3 regions of the Paracoccus sp. MA genome follow, and region 3 is predicted to be linked to each of the others. Evidence: riboswitches for the same ligand, from Rfam matches in the RefSeq annotation. Region 3 holds a riboswitch; each other region holds the start of a gene.
The links. A riboswitch is a leader RNA that binds a small molecule or an ion and turns the genes downstream of it on or off. The one in region 3 is predicted to bind cobalamin.

Region 1 (4,537 bases), on a different replicon from region 3:
GCCGGTGGCGGCGGGCGACACGGCCGAGGCCCGGGCCCAGAACCGCCGCATCGAGCTGAAGCTGACCGAACGCTAGACGCGCGGCACCGCGCAAGCCGCATGGGACGGCAGTCCCGCCAAGGTCCGCCGACGGGATCGCCAAGGCCCCTTGCCGCCGCAGAACCGGGGACAGCGGAGCCCCCTTTGCAGTCGGAGGCCCGGCGCGGGGCCGCGGCGCTCCGGCCGGCTCAGTCCGGGGCACCGTGACGGGCGAGGATTTCCTCGAAGCGCGTCCTGGCGCGGGCCGGGACGGCGGCGGGGATCTCGGGCGCGGCCGCCTCGCCGACCCGGATCAGCATGACCATGCCCATGGCGTAATGCGGGCTGCATTTGATGCCGTAGATGCCGGGCAGGGTCAGCGTGACCTCGAATTCCTTGTTGAGGCCGCTCTTGAAGGGCTCGGCCCCGGCGGGGATCATCTCGTCGATGGTCGCGGCGTTATGGCCGGGCTGGGTCGGCAGGAAGCGGACCGTGTCGCCGGGCGCGACCACCAGGTGGTCCGGCTCGTAGACCATCGTGGCGGTGTCGTTGCGGTTCAGCATCCTGACCTCGTGGATCTCGGCGAGGGCAGGGGCGGCGGTCAGCAGGAGCAGGGCGAGGCTGCGCGAGACCATGGGCGTCCTTTCAGGTGATCGAGAAGGTCAGGATGTCCGGCCCGCCGGCCGGATCGGGCACCCGCCGGACGCGGATGCCGAAGACGTGCGCGACCAGATCGGGCCGCAGCACCTCGGGGGGCGGGCCGCAGGCGACCAGCCGGCCGCCGTCCAGCATCGCGACGCGGTCGCAGCCCATGGCCTGGTTGAGGTCGTGCAGCGCGATGACGGTGGTGATGGGCAACTGCCGGATGAAGCCTAGGATCGCCAGCTGGTGGTGGATGTCCAGATGGTTGGTCGGCTCGTCGAGCAGCAGCAGACCCGGCTCCTGCGCCAGGGCGCGGGCGATGTGCAGCCGCTGGCGCTCGCCGCCCGACAGGGTGGCCCAGCTGCGATCCGCCAGCGCGGTCATCTCCACCGCGTCGAGCGCGCGGGCGACCTGCCGCTCGTCCCGCTCGCTCCAGGATGCGAGCGCCGAGAGCCAGGGGGTGCGGCCCAGCTCGACGGCGGCGCGGGCGGTCAGGCGTTCGGCGGTGTCGGCCTGCTGCTCGACCAGCGCGATGCGCTGCGCGATCCCGCGACGCGACAGCCGGGCAAGAGGCTGACCCTCAAGCCGGATGGCGCCCCAGTCCGGGCGGACCAGCCCGGCCAGCAGCCGCAGCAGCGTCGACTTGCCCGAACCGTTCGGTCCGACCAGCGCCAGCGTCTCGCCGGGCGTCACCTCCAGCGAGACGTCGCGGATGATCTTGCGCCCGCGCAGGGCGAGGGACAGGGATTGCGCCGAAAGCCTCATCGCATCTGGCCCCGGCTGCGGATCAGGATCAGCGCGAAGGCCGGGGCGCCGATCAGCGCGGTGACGACGCCGATGGGCAGGACCTGGCCCCTGATGATGACGCGCGACAGGATGTCGGCGCCGATCAGGAAGACCGCGCCGATCAGCGCCGCGGCCGGGATCAGCCGGCCGTGGCGGACGCCGACCAGGAAGCGCGCCGCATGCGGGATCACCAGCCCGACGAAGCCGATCGAGCCCAGGATCGACACCATGACCGCCGTCACCAGCGCCGCGGCCAGGATCAGCACCGCCCGGACCCGCCGCACCGGCACGCCCAGCGAGGCGGCGCTGTCGGCCCCGAAGGCAAAGGCGTCCAGCCCGCGCGCATGCAGCTGGCAGACCAGCCAGCCCATGACGGCGACCGGCACGGCCAGCTGCACCTCGGGCCAGCGCACGCCGCTGAGATTGCCCATCAGCCAGAACATGATGCCGCGCGCCTGGTCGGCATTCGCCGATTTCGCGATGACGAACGCGGTCAGGGCGTTGAAGAGCTGCGAGCCGGCGATGCCCGCCAGCACGATCTGCGCCGCGCCGCCGCGTCCGGCGTCGGCACCGGCGGCCCGGGCCAGCGCCGCCACCAGCCCGAAGGCGATCAGCGCCCCCATGAAGGCGCCGAGCGACATCGAGAGCAGCCCCGCCCCGAGCCCGGCGATGGTCACCGCCACCGCCCCGGTCGAGGCCCCGGCCGAGATGCCGAGGATATAGGGATCGGCCAGGGCGTTGCGCAGCAGCGCCTGCAGCACCACGCCCGAGACGGCCAGTCCCGCGCCGCAGGCGGCGGCGACCAGCGCGCGGGGCACGCGATAGCTCCAGACGATGCCCTGATCCAGCGGGTCGAGCGCATGGCCCGCCTGCCACAGCCGGTTGGCCAGCACCTTCAGCACCAGATCCGGGGCGATGCGGGTCTCGCCGATCATCGCCCCGGCCAGGACCGCCGCCGCCAGCACCGCCAGCGCCAGAAGCGCGGCGACAAGCGCCCTGCGCGGTCCGGCGGCGGCCGGCGTCATTGCGGCAGGCCGTAGGATTTCAGCGCCGCCGCCAGCTCTTCCAGCCCGTCGATCACCCGGATCGTCGCGTCCATGGCGCCGGCATCCATGACGACGATGCGGCCGGCCTTCACCGCATCCATCTGGCTGGCCACCGGGTCGGATTTCAGGAAGGCGAGCTTCTTCTCGACGTCGTCGGCCTCGAAGCGGCGACGGTCCATCCGGGCCACCACGATCACCGTGGGATTGGCCCTGGCGATGGTCTCCCAGCCGACGGTCGGCCATTCCTCGTCCGATTCCACGATGTTCCGCAATCCCAGCGTCTCCATCATGTAGCCCGGGGCACCCTTGCGGCCGGCGACATAGGGATCGATGTCCATCTCGGCCGAGGAGAACCAGAACACCGCCGATCCGTCCTTTAGCCCCAGCGCCCTGGCCTCGGCCTCGGCCGTCTCCTCGCGCGCCTTCAGGTCTGCGACCAGCGCGGCGCCCCGGTCCTGCACGTCGAAGATCGCCGCCAGTTCCTCGATGCCCTGGTAGAGGCTCGCGGTCGAGAACATCGTCAGCCGCGTGCCGTCAAGCCCGACCGTGTTGTCCTTGCCGACGCAATCGGCCGGCATGACATAGGTCGGTATGCCGAGCTCGTGGAACTGCTCGCGCGTGGCGACGATGCCCTGCGGGCCGACATGCCATTCATATTGCACCGCGACCAGCCCCGGCTTCTTGGCCACCACGCTTTCGAAGCTGGGATCGTTGTCGGCCAGCCGCGCGACTTTGGCGTCGATGTCCCGGAACTGCGGCAGCACCTCGCTGAACCAGACCGAGGTGCCGGCGACCTTGTCGCCGAGGCCGAGCGCGTAAAGCACCTCGGTCGCGGCCTGGCCGACGCTTACCGCCGAGGCCGGCGCGGCGTCGAATTCCAGCGTCTGGCCGCAATTCCCGACCGTCAGCGGATAGCCGGTCGCGCCGGCATGGGCGGCGAATGCGGCAAGGGACAGGGAAAGGCCGATCAGGCCCGAACGCAGGAACATGCTCCGTCTCCATCTGGTTGGGACCAGGGGCCGGAGGCGGCGCAACGTTGGGCTTGGCGGACCGCGTCCTGCCCGCAAGGCGGGCCGCGTCTGGCTGTCGTCATCTCACCCTCCCCGGACAACCCCGCCCGGTGTGAACGTCAAGGCGCCGGCAGGTCTCCTGACTGGCGGGTCGCTGCCTGTCCTGGCCTTCCCGGGTCGAGGACCCAGTGACGTGATCGGACGCGGCTCGCCGCCTACAGTTGCGGGGGCAGTTCCGGTTGGCGCAGGGATGCGCCGCGGATTCCCTCTTGGCCCTTTCGGGACCGGCAAGGGGGCGTATCGCCGAAACGCGGCCGCCTGGCAAGCCGGATATGGCCAAGCCTGTCAGGAAGCGGTGGATGATCGGGGAAAGAAACACCCTTGGCCCGCCGCGGCGGGGGAAGGGAAAGGCGCCGGCCCGCCGGGACGGGGTCTTCGGCGGCGCCGGGGGTTCAGGCGTCCTGCTGCGGGGCGCTTTCGCGGGGCGGGCGGCCGATGATGTCGCGCAGCGCGTCCAGTTCGATGAAATTGTCGGCCTGGCGGCGCAACTCGTCGGCGATCATCGGCGGCTGGCTGCGCATGGTCGAGACCACCGAGACCCGCACGCCCTGGCGCTGCAGCGCCTCGACCAGCGGCCGGAAATCGCCGTCGCCCGAGAACAGCACCGCATGGTCCAGCCGCGGCGCCAGCTCCATGGCGTTGATGACCAGCTCGACATCCATGTTGCCCTTGACCTTGCGGCGGCCCAGAGCGTCGGTATATTCACGCGCGGGTTTCGTCACCATGGAATAGCCGTTGTAATGCAGCCAGTCGACCAGCGGACGGATCGGTGAGTAATCCTCGTTCTCCAGCAGGGCCGTATAGTAATAGGCGCGGATCAGCTTGCCGCGCCGCTCGAATTCCTGCCGCAACAGCTTGTAGTCGATATCGAAGCCAAGCGCCTTCGCGGCAGCATAAAGATTCGACCCGTCGATGAACAACGCCAGCCGATCATCCTTGTAAAACACGATTCCCCCAAGATGTCTCTTTACCAAA
Region 2 (4,537 bases), on a different replicon from region 3:
GGATGGTGTCCAGAAGCGTCAGCCCGGTAAACACCCGGATGGTCAGTTCGCGCTCCTCTGGCCGCAGCGTGGCCCAGCTCTGTACGTCGTTGGACAGCGGCACCTTCTCGGGCAGCCAGAAATTCACGGTCAGCCGGTTCCAGACCTCCAGGTCCTTCTCGTCCTCCAGCCGGTTCCAGTTGATCGCCCGCAAGGGCGTGCGCAGGGCATGATCCTTCATCCGAAGAACCTTTCTTTCTTGTCTAAATATCCCACGGGGGTCCGGGGGTGTGAAACCCCCGGCTCAAAGCGTGCAGGAGACGCAGCCCTGCACCTCGGTGCCTTCCAGCGCGGTCTGGCGCAGCCGGATGTAATAGATGGTCTTGATGCCCTTCTTCCAAGCGTAGATCTGGGCGCGGTTGATGTCGCGCGTGGTGGCCTCGGCCGGGAAGAACAGCGTCAGCGACAGGCCCTGGTCGACATGTTCGGTCGCCGCCGCATAGGTATCGATGATCGCCTCGGGACCGATCTCGTAGGCGTCGCGGTAATAGTCCAGGTTCTCGTTGGTCATGAAGGCCGCGGGATAGTAGACGCGGCCGATCTTGCCTTCCTTGCGGATCTCGATCCTGGCGACGATCGGGTGGATCGAACTGGTCGAGTTGTTGATGTAGCTGATCGAGCCGGTGGGCGGCACCGCCTGCAGGTTGCGGTTGTAAAGCCCGTGCCGCATCACCGATTCCCGCAGCATGGCCCAATCTTCGCGCGTGGGCAGGGCGATGCCCTCGAAGACCCGGGCGACCTCGGGCAGCGAGGGCAGCCAGTCGCGCGTGACATATTTGTCGAAAAACGAGCCGTCGGCATATTTCGACTTCTCGAAATCCTTGAACGTCCGGCCCTTTTCCTGGGCAAGCAGGTTCGAGGCGCGGATGGCGTGATAGGCCACCGCGGCGAAATAGACCGAGGTGAACTCGATCCCTTCGGGGCTGCCGTAATGGATGCGCTCGCGCGCCAGGAAGCCGTGCAGGTTCATCTGGCCCAGGCCCACGGCATGGGCCTCGTCATTGCCGCGCCGGATCGAGGGCACGGCGTCGATAGCCGACATCTCCGACACCGCGGTCAGCGCCCGGATCGCCGCCTCGACGGTCGCGCCGAAATCCGGCCCGTCCATGGTCGCGGCGATGTTCAGTGATCCGAGATTGCATGAGATATCAGTTCCCAAATGGGAATAGCTCAGATCTTCGTTGAACGTGCTCGCCTCGTTCACCTGCAGGATCTCGCTGCACAGGTTCGACATGCTGATGCGGCCGGCGACCGGGTTGGCGCGGTTCACCGTGTCCTCGAACATGATATAGGGATAGCCGCTCTCGAACTGGATCTCGGCCAGGGTCTGGAAGAAGGCGCGGGCATTGATCTTCTTCTTCCTGATGCGCTTGTCGTCGACCATCTCGGCATATTTCTCGGTGACGGAAATCTCCGAGAAGGGCAGGCCGTAGACCCGCTCCACGTCATGGGGCGAGAACAGATACATGTCCTCGTTGCGCTTGGCGAGCTCGAAGGTCACGTCGGGGATCACCACGCCCAGGGACAGCGTCTTGATGCGGATCTTCTCGTCGGCATTCTCGCGCTTGGTGTCCAGAAAGCGCAGGATGTCGGGGTGATGCGCGTTCAGATAGACCGCGCCCGCGCCCTGCCGCGCGCCCAGCTGGTTGGCATAGCTGAAGCTGTCCTCCAGCAGTTTCATCACCGGGATGACGCCCGAGGACTGGTTCTCGATCCCCTTGATCGGTGCGCCGGCCTCTCGCAGGTTGGTCAGCATCAGCGCCACGCCGCCGCCGCGCTTCGAGAGCTGCAAGGCCGAGTTGATCGAGCGGCCGATGCTCTCCATGTTGTCTTCCAGCCGCAGCAGGAAGCACGAGATCAGCTCGCCCCGGGACTTCTTGCCGGCATTGAGGAACGTGGGCGTCGCCGGCTGGAAGCGGCCCGAGAGCATCTCCTCCATGAAGCGCATGGCCAGCGCCTCGTCGCCGCGCGCCAGCGTCAGGGCGACCATGACCACCCGGTCCTCGTAGCGTTCCAGGTAACGCTGGCCGTCGCGGGTCTTCAGCGTATAGCTGGTGTAATACTTGAAGGCGCCGAGGAAGGTCGGGAAGCGGAACTTCCGCGCATAGGCAGCATCCCAGATCGCGCGCTGGAAATTGCGCGAATACTGGTCCAGCACCTCGGGCTCGTAATAGCCTTCGTCGACGAGATAGCGCAGCTTCTCGTCGAGATTGTGGAAGAACACGGTATTCTGGTTGACATGCTGCAGGAAATATTGCCGCGCGGCCTTGCGATCCGCCTCGAAGCGGATGCGGCCCTCGCCGTCGTAAAGGTTCAGCATCGCGTTCAGCGCGTGATAGTCCAGCTCGGCCTTTACGCCATTGTCAAGCATTCCGTCCCCCAGAATTTCTCAAGCCCCGCCCGGACGCGGGAAAGATCGTTGTCGTCGCCCGCCAGCTCGAATCGATAGAGCACGGGGACGTCGCATTTAGCAGAAATGACCCTCGCCGACAGGGCGAAGGTGGCGCCGAAATTGCGGTTGCCGGCGCCGATCACGCCGCGCAGCAGCGCGCGGCGCCCGGGGTCGTTCAGGAAGCGGATGACCTGTTTCGGCACCGCGCCCCGCCCCTCGCCATCGGCATAGGTCGGGCAGATCAGCACGTAGGGCCGGCCGGGCTCGGGCAGGATCTCGCACGGCGAGACCGGGATGCGGAGCGCGGGCAGCCCCAGCCGCGCCATGAAGCGCGCCGTGTTCCCCGAGCCCGAGGAATAATAGACCAGTTCGCCCCGGTGCCCGCCCATGGCCGCGCGTTCAGGACAGCCGGCCGATCATGTCGGGCCGGAAACCCGCCCAATGCGCCTCGCCGGCGACGACGACGGGCGCCTGGCGATAGCCGAGCGAGGTGACCAGTTCCATCGCCGCCTCATCCTCGGTCAGGTCGACCAGCTGATAGGGCAGGCCGCGCGCCTCGAGCGCCCGGGTCGTGGCGGTGCATTGCACGCAGGCGGGCTTGGAATAAACGGTGATGGTCATGCCTCTGCTCCTTCTTTCTGTCGGCAAGCAGGGGCCGCGCCCGATGACCGCGCCATCGGAACCGCTTCAGCCCCGCGCCCGCCGCACGGTTTCGTCCTTTCGCGCCATGGCAGGTCTTCTGACTCGCGGGTCCCGGCTTGGCTGGCCTTCCCGGGGCTGGCCCCAGTGGCATTCCAGCGTCGCTCTCCGCTTACAGCTGCGGGGGCAGTGCCGGCCTTGCACCGGCTTCCCTGTTGATCCCCGAGTCGCCCCGGAGGTAACCATGACCCCTGCAGTTAGCCACGCTCCGCCACGCAGGTCAATCCACATCTAGTGGGAAACTGCCCGCCCATCGGAACATCTGGTGGACCGCCGAACATCGCCGGGGTGGTGCCGTCGGCATCCCGGCCGAGGGTTGCGGCACCTTTTCCGACGGGCGAGCATCCGGATTGTTGAATCACTGCAACAGTCGGGCCTGCCGATCCGGGATTTTACGCAGCGTCGTTTGACAATTTGCGACAATTAACCCTCTTGCATGGATCACGCGCGGCCAGGACAGGGGGGCGACTGCTCCCCCTCCCGGCTCGTTTCACCGCAAGCCACTCTGCTGAGCCAGCACGTCCCTGTCGCTTCCATCCTCGTGGATGGCAGCGATTTCTTTTGTGCCGGGAGCAATCCATGAACAAGTCCCATCCGAAACCGCCGGTCACGGGGGGCGCAGCGCAATTGCTGCCGACCCTGGGCCTGCTGCCGGTGCTGGCCATCTCGGCCGGCGTGGCCGGCCCTGCACAGGCGCAGGACACCGTCACCCTGGACACGGTGGTCATCCGCCGCCAGCAGGGCAACGAGGCCGAGACAAGCTACAAGGTCACCGAAAGCACCTCGGACAAGGCCACCGCGCCGCTGCTCGACACCCCGCGCTCGGTCACCGTCGTCACTGCGCGCGAGATCGAGGAGCGCGGCCAGACCTCGGTCGCCGACGTGCTGCGCACCACGCCCGGCGTCACGCTGGGCGCGGGCGAGGGCGGCGTGCCGCAGGGCGTGCGCCCCTATATCCGCGGCTTCGAGGCCAGCCAGGACCTGCTGATCGACGGCATGCGCAACGCCTCGCGCACGCAATACGAGGCCTTCAACCTGGAATCGATCGAGATCAACAAGGGGCCGGGCGGCGTCTATTCCGGCGCCGGTTCGACCGGCGGCACCATCAGCCTGAACAGCAAGACCCCGCAGCCGGGCGCCTTTGACGAGGTGGCGCTGTCCTACGGAACCGGCAACTATGTCCGCGGCACGCTGGATTCGAACCGCGAATTCGGCGCCCTCGGCCTGCGCCTGAACCTGATGGGGCAGCGCGCCGACGATCTGGGCGGGCGCGACGGTGTCGAGTCCAAGCGGTTCGGCGTGGCGCCGAGCTTCAGCTATCGGCTGACCGATGACAGCAAGATCACCGCCGGGCTCTATTACTACAAGGACGAGGATACGCCCGATTATGGCGTGCCGATGTCGAAT
Region 3 (4,537 bases):
CCGTCGAGGCGACGCGCGGTTTCGCGGCAGGTGTCGCAGGGGGCAGGGATTGCCCGCCCCCCGCCCCCACATGTGCCGCGGCGATCCCGAGCGACAGTAGGGCCGCAAGGCCCGCCGCCAGCGCGACGATGGGTTTCATCCCCTGTAGCCCTTGCTCATCCGGTCCGCTGCGCCGTCCTCGATGCCGATATAGGTGCGGCGAACGTGGTCCCATGTCGCCAGCCGTTCCCAGCCCGGCTGGTCGGCCAGCTGGTCGTCGGCGGTGATGAAAGGGTTGGGAAAGAAGAGGCTCAGCATCTGCTCGCCCTTGCCGTTATCCATGCGGAATCCCCACGAGCGGGGATGCCCGTCGGGATCGAGGCTGCGGAAGAACTCGGCCTTGCCCGGACGACGATGGGCGACCAGCGCCTCGCCGCCCTGCTTCACGGCGCCTTCGTTGCGGCCGATGCACAGATGAAAATGCCCCTGAAGCCCGTAGAACACCGTCAGATAGCCGTCATGCAGCGAAATGCGCTGCGGCTTGGACGGTGGCCGCAATTCATAGGCGGCCCCCTCGACGATGGGACCGAAAGAGAGCCCCTGCCAATGATTGTCGAAGATGTCGGTCAGGAAGTCTTGCAGCCAGTCCTGATCCAGCGGTGCGGGCCAGCGATGTTCCGTCGCGCGCCCTTCGGCATTCACGGTCGTTTCCATGGTCAGCTTCGTCATGTCAGTTCCCCTGCAGGCTCAGGCGGATGCCGGCGAACAAGCTGCGGTCGTTGGTGTTGTAACCCCAGCTGGTCTGGTATTGCTTGTCGAAGACGTTCTCGATCCGGCCATAGAGTTCGGCCCGCTCATCCAGACGATAGCTGGCCAGCAGGTCGGTCACGCCATAGCCGCCAATCTCCTGCCCATAGCCGCTGACCGCGCCCAGGCCGTTGCGGCTGGCATAGCGCAGGCGCGCGCCCACCGACCAGCCGCCGGGGCGATAGCTGACGGTCAGCGCACCGGAGTTCTTGGGCTGGCCGCGCCACTGGCCGGTTTCGTCATTATGGGACAGAACCCAGGTGTGGTTGTGCTGGATCAGCAGGTCTTGCAGGATTTCGGCCTGCCAGGACAGCTCGATGCCTTTCTCGCGCGTGCGGCCGGCCATGTAATAGCCATAGCTGCCGTCCTCGCGCAGGCCCCAGGCGATCTTGTCCTCGACCCGGTTCTGGAAATAGGTCGCGCCCAGTTCCAGCCCGGCATCCGGCCAATAGACATCCGCGCCGATGTCCCAGCCGCGGCTGCGCTGTGCCGTAAGGTCGGGATTGCCATAGGTCGGATCGTAAAGCTGATAAAGCCCCGGCGCCTTTGCACCGGTGCCATAGCTGGCCCGCAGCTTCACATCCGCCGCGCCGCTGGCGGAAAGCAGATAGGCCCCGGTCAGCCGCCATGTGTTGAAGGTGCCGAACTGATCATTGTCGTCGCGGCGCAGCGCGGCGGTCAGGGTCAGATGGGCGTCGGGACGCCAGGCCGCCTCGGTAAAGAGCGCGGTGGTGGCGTTGCTGGCGATGAAGCTGCCGGTATAATTGGTGATCTGGAGGGTTTCTTCCTTCTCGCGCGTGACGCCGCCCACAAGCGACCATGGCTCGGCCGGCTTCCAGGTCACGTCGTAGCCATAGCGGGTCAGCGTGCCGTCGTAGACATCGCCCTCGGGCCGGGAAAAGCCGGTATGATAGGTTCGCCGGGCATTGTAGCGGCCCCAGCTGAGCGTCTGCCGCAGGGTCCGGTCGGCGCTTTCATGGAGGATGCGCGCGCCCAGGTTCCATTCGTCCTTTTCGACCGTATCGCTGCCGTCACTGGGCGGCGAATCGTATTCGTGCCGCGTATCGCTGCGCAGGCCCGTGAGTTCGGCCCGCAACTGCGGCGCGATCTGCCAGCCCAGTGCCGTGCCGATCCCGTTGCCGCGATGGGCGTCGTTGTCCATGGGGCCGGGAACCGGGCTGGTGCGCGGATCGGCCTGCGACGGGCCGTCGTAATGCGTGGAAAAGCCGCTGACCCGGGCGTCGAGATCGCCCCTTTTCCATAGCAGGGTCGCGGTGGCCCGGCGCCAGCCGTCCGGACCAAGCTCCAATCCGCTGGACAGCCGCCAGCCGTCCTGGACCGGGCGCCTGGTGATGATGTTGACAACGCCGCCGATCGCGTCCGATCCGTAAAGCGAGGACTGGTTGCCGCGCAGCACCTCGATCCGGTCGATGCCCTCGACATCCAGATGGTCGAACTGGAACGCCGTCTCGGTCGAGGACGGATCGCCAAGCCGGACCCCGTCCATCAGGACAAGCACCTGGCCGTTATCCGATCCCCGGATGCTGATGCTGGTCCAGGCACCGGGACGGTCCTGCGAGACCTGAACCCCCGGCACGTCCCGCAGCAGGTCGGTGATGCGCTTCGCCTGTTCGCGGCGGGCGCGCTCCTCGGTCACGACGGTGACGGCGCTGCCGATGGCGCGTTCAGGCAGGTCGGCGCGCGAGGCGGTGACGACGATGGTATCCAGCGTCACCGCGTCCTCGGCGGTGGCAGGCGGGACGGCAAGGGTCGTGCCCAACAGCACGGGAATGATATGGCGGACCTTCATTTCGGCACTTATCCTCGTTCAACGGGAAGGGAAGCCGGATACGAAGGCATTGCCGCGACGGTTCTTCCGCCGCGCGCGCGAGTTCAGATTCTATCGGTCGCATCGCACATACCGCTGCCTTCGATCCACATGGGTCACCGCAGCGGAAATCCGCACCCTCGGCTTGTCCCGGCCGCGGGATGGGCGACAGCGACGGCAGGTCTCCTGGCTTCCGGTTCCTTGCGAGTTCCGCGCCTTCCCCCGCCCTGGGGCAGAGTGGCATATGCGGGTCGCTCCCGGTTACAGTTGCGGGCACAGCTGCGGCATCGGTTTCCCTCACCGCATTCCCTTTTCACCCCTTGCGGGGCACCGTCGGCGACCGGATAGCACAAGGGAGTTGTCAAATAAACAGATTAGATGGGCAGTATCTGCTTTTTCCCGCCTGGTGGCAGTGCGCTTGATATCGCGGCAAGATCGATGAGGAGATCGACGTCACCCCGGGGGCCGAGTGCCTCTGGGCATCGCGCGATCTGGATGCGTTCGGCGCCATGCGTGTCGCCGGCGCAAGCCTTGTGGCTTGCGTTTGCGGGTGGGTGTCCTTAGCTTGATCTGTCCCGCCCCTCGCCCCAAGGAGACTCCGCGCGGTGGAAGCCCTTATCGAACAATATCTGGGCAATCCGCTGATATTGGCCTTGCTGCTGTTTCTTGCGAATTTTGTCATGGAAGAAGGGGCGATCATCGCCGGCGCGGCACTGGCCGCCGCAGGAGAGATCGGCACCGGACTGGCCCTGGTGGCGCTGGTAACCGGGAATATCATCAGCGACTGGGCCCTTTACGGGATCGGCGCGCTGGCCGGAAGCAACCGTCTCGTCCGGCGCTGGGTGGACGGCAAGATGCTGGAGCGGGGACGGCGGCTGCTGGATCGCGGCGTCCTGCCGGCGGCGCTGCTGGCACGGCTGTTGCCTCCGGTCTTCATGGCCAGCGGTTTCCTGCGCGTCGATTTTCGCCGTTTCGCAATCGTGAACGGCGTGGTCGCGGCAGTATATACGGCGGCGCTGTTCTTCGGGGCGTTCGGCCTCAACCTGGTCCTGTTCGATCTGCTGGGCAATTGGGCCTGGCCGGTCATGGTTGGGCTGGTGATCGGCGCGGTCTGGCTGAGCCACCGCTTCACGGTCTATTATTTCGCCTCGGACAAGGACGAGGGGGGGCGCTCGGGCGACTGAGACGACGACTTTCCGTCCCCGATGACGCAAGCCAGAGCTGCGCGCAGCAGGTCGGCATGCGTCCAGGGCAGGAAATGGTCGGCCTCTTCGATCAGGATCAGCCGCGGGCCGGGACTGCCGGGCAAATGCGCCTGCAGGAAGGCCACGTTTTCAGGCGGCACCAACGTATCGGCCAGCCCCTGGACGATGGTGACGGGGGCAGTGACATGCGCCAGGTCGGGGGTCAGCTCTTCAAGCCCGGGCCGAAGATTCATCAGCTCGGCATTGGCGTTGGCCAGTTCCGTGGGCAGAAGCCCGGCAAAGAAATCAAGCGCGGCCAGTTGCTGCAGGGGATGGGTTTCCTCCAGCTCCGGATCGGCGGCGCCGCCGATCAGCAGAACCCCCGCAACCCGGTCGGGATAGTCGGCGGCAAGCCGCAACGCAACCGGGCCGCCATAGGAATAGCCGACCAATACCGCGGCTCCGGTCCCGCCCGCCGTCAGAAGCGGGGCGACGGCGGCGGCCTGACCGGCCAGATCGGGCTCGGGCTTTTCCCCGCTGGCGCCGAAGCCGGGACGGTCCACGGCCATGTGATATTGCCCGACCGGAACGTCCAACAGGAAGCGGTCCCATTCCTCGGCGGTGCCGGGGCTGCCATGCAGGAAGATCACCCGCCGCCCGCCGGGTTGGCCCGCCGCCAGATAGCCCAGTCGGGCCTGCCCGTCCCCGCGCGCCAGCCGCATTCGCCGGACCGTGCGGC

Region 1: it holds a riboswitch for cobalamin, as region 3 does, so the genes downstream of both, LOS78_RS13345 (ABC transporter substrate-binding protein) here and LOS78_RS21605 (TonB-dependent siderophore receptor) in region 3, are expected to answer to the same signal.
Region 2: it holds a riboswitch for cobalamin, as region 3 does, so the genes downstream of both, nrdH (glutaredoxin-like protein NrdH) here and LOS78_RS21605 (TonB-dependent siderophore receptor) in region 3, are expected to answer to the same signal.

What each region holds. Positions count from the first base shown of each region.
Region 1 covers NZ_CP087598.1:1,254,826-1,259,362, forward strand. The annotation lists gene LOS78_RS13325 (peptidoglycan -binding protein) at 1-76, shown strand, start outside; gene LOS78_RS13330 (pseudoazurin) at 228-653, opposite strand; gene LOS78_RS13335 (ABC transporter ATP-binding protein) at 664-1,425, opposite strand; gene LOS78_RS13340 (iron ABC transporter permease) at 1,422-2,471, opposite strand; gene LOS78_RS13345 (ABC transporter substrate-binding protein) at 2,468-3,481, opposite strand; cobalamin riboswitch at 3,614-3,806, opposite strand; gene LOS78_RS13350 (NYN domain-containing protein) at 3,955-4,509, opposite strand; gene folK (2-amino-4-hydroxy-6-hydroxymethyldihydropteridine diphosphokinase) at 4,522-4,537, shown strand, end outside.
Region 2 covers NZ_CP087597.1:809,420-813,956, forward strand. The annotation lists gene nrdF (class 1b ribonucleoside-diphosphate reductase subunit beta) at 1-220, opposite strand, end outside; gene nrdE (class 1b ribonucleoside-diphosphate reductase subunit alpha) at 284-2,410, opposite strand; gene nrdI (class Ib ribonucleoside-diphosphate reductase assembly flavoprotein NrdI) at 2,392-2,820, opposite strand; gene nrdH (glutaredoxin-like protein NrdH) at 2,831-3,052, opposite strand; cobalamin riboswitch at 3,143-3,332, opposite strand; gene LOS78_RS03975 (TonB-dependent siderophore receptor) at 3,710-4,537, shown strand, end outside.
Region 3 covers NZ_CP087599.1:571,383-575,919, reverse strand. The annotation lists gene LOS78_RS21615 (ABC transporter substrate-binding protein) at 1-139, opposite strand, end outside; gene LOS78_RS21610 (hypothetical protein) at 136-708, opposite strand; gene LOS78_RS21605 (TonB-dependent siderophore receptor) at 710-2,596, opposite strand; cobalamin riboswitch at 2,773-2,964, opposite strand; gene LOS78_RS21600 (DedA family protein) at 3,220-3,798, shown strand; gene LOS78_RS21595 (alpha/beta fold hydrolase) at 3,753-4,537, opposite strand, start outside.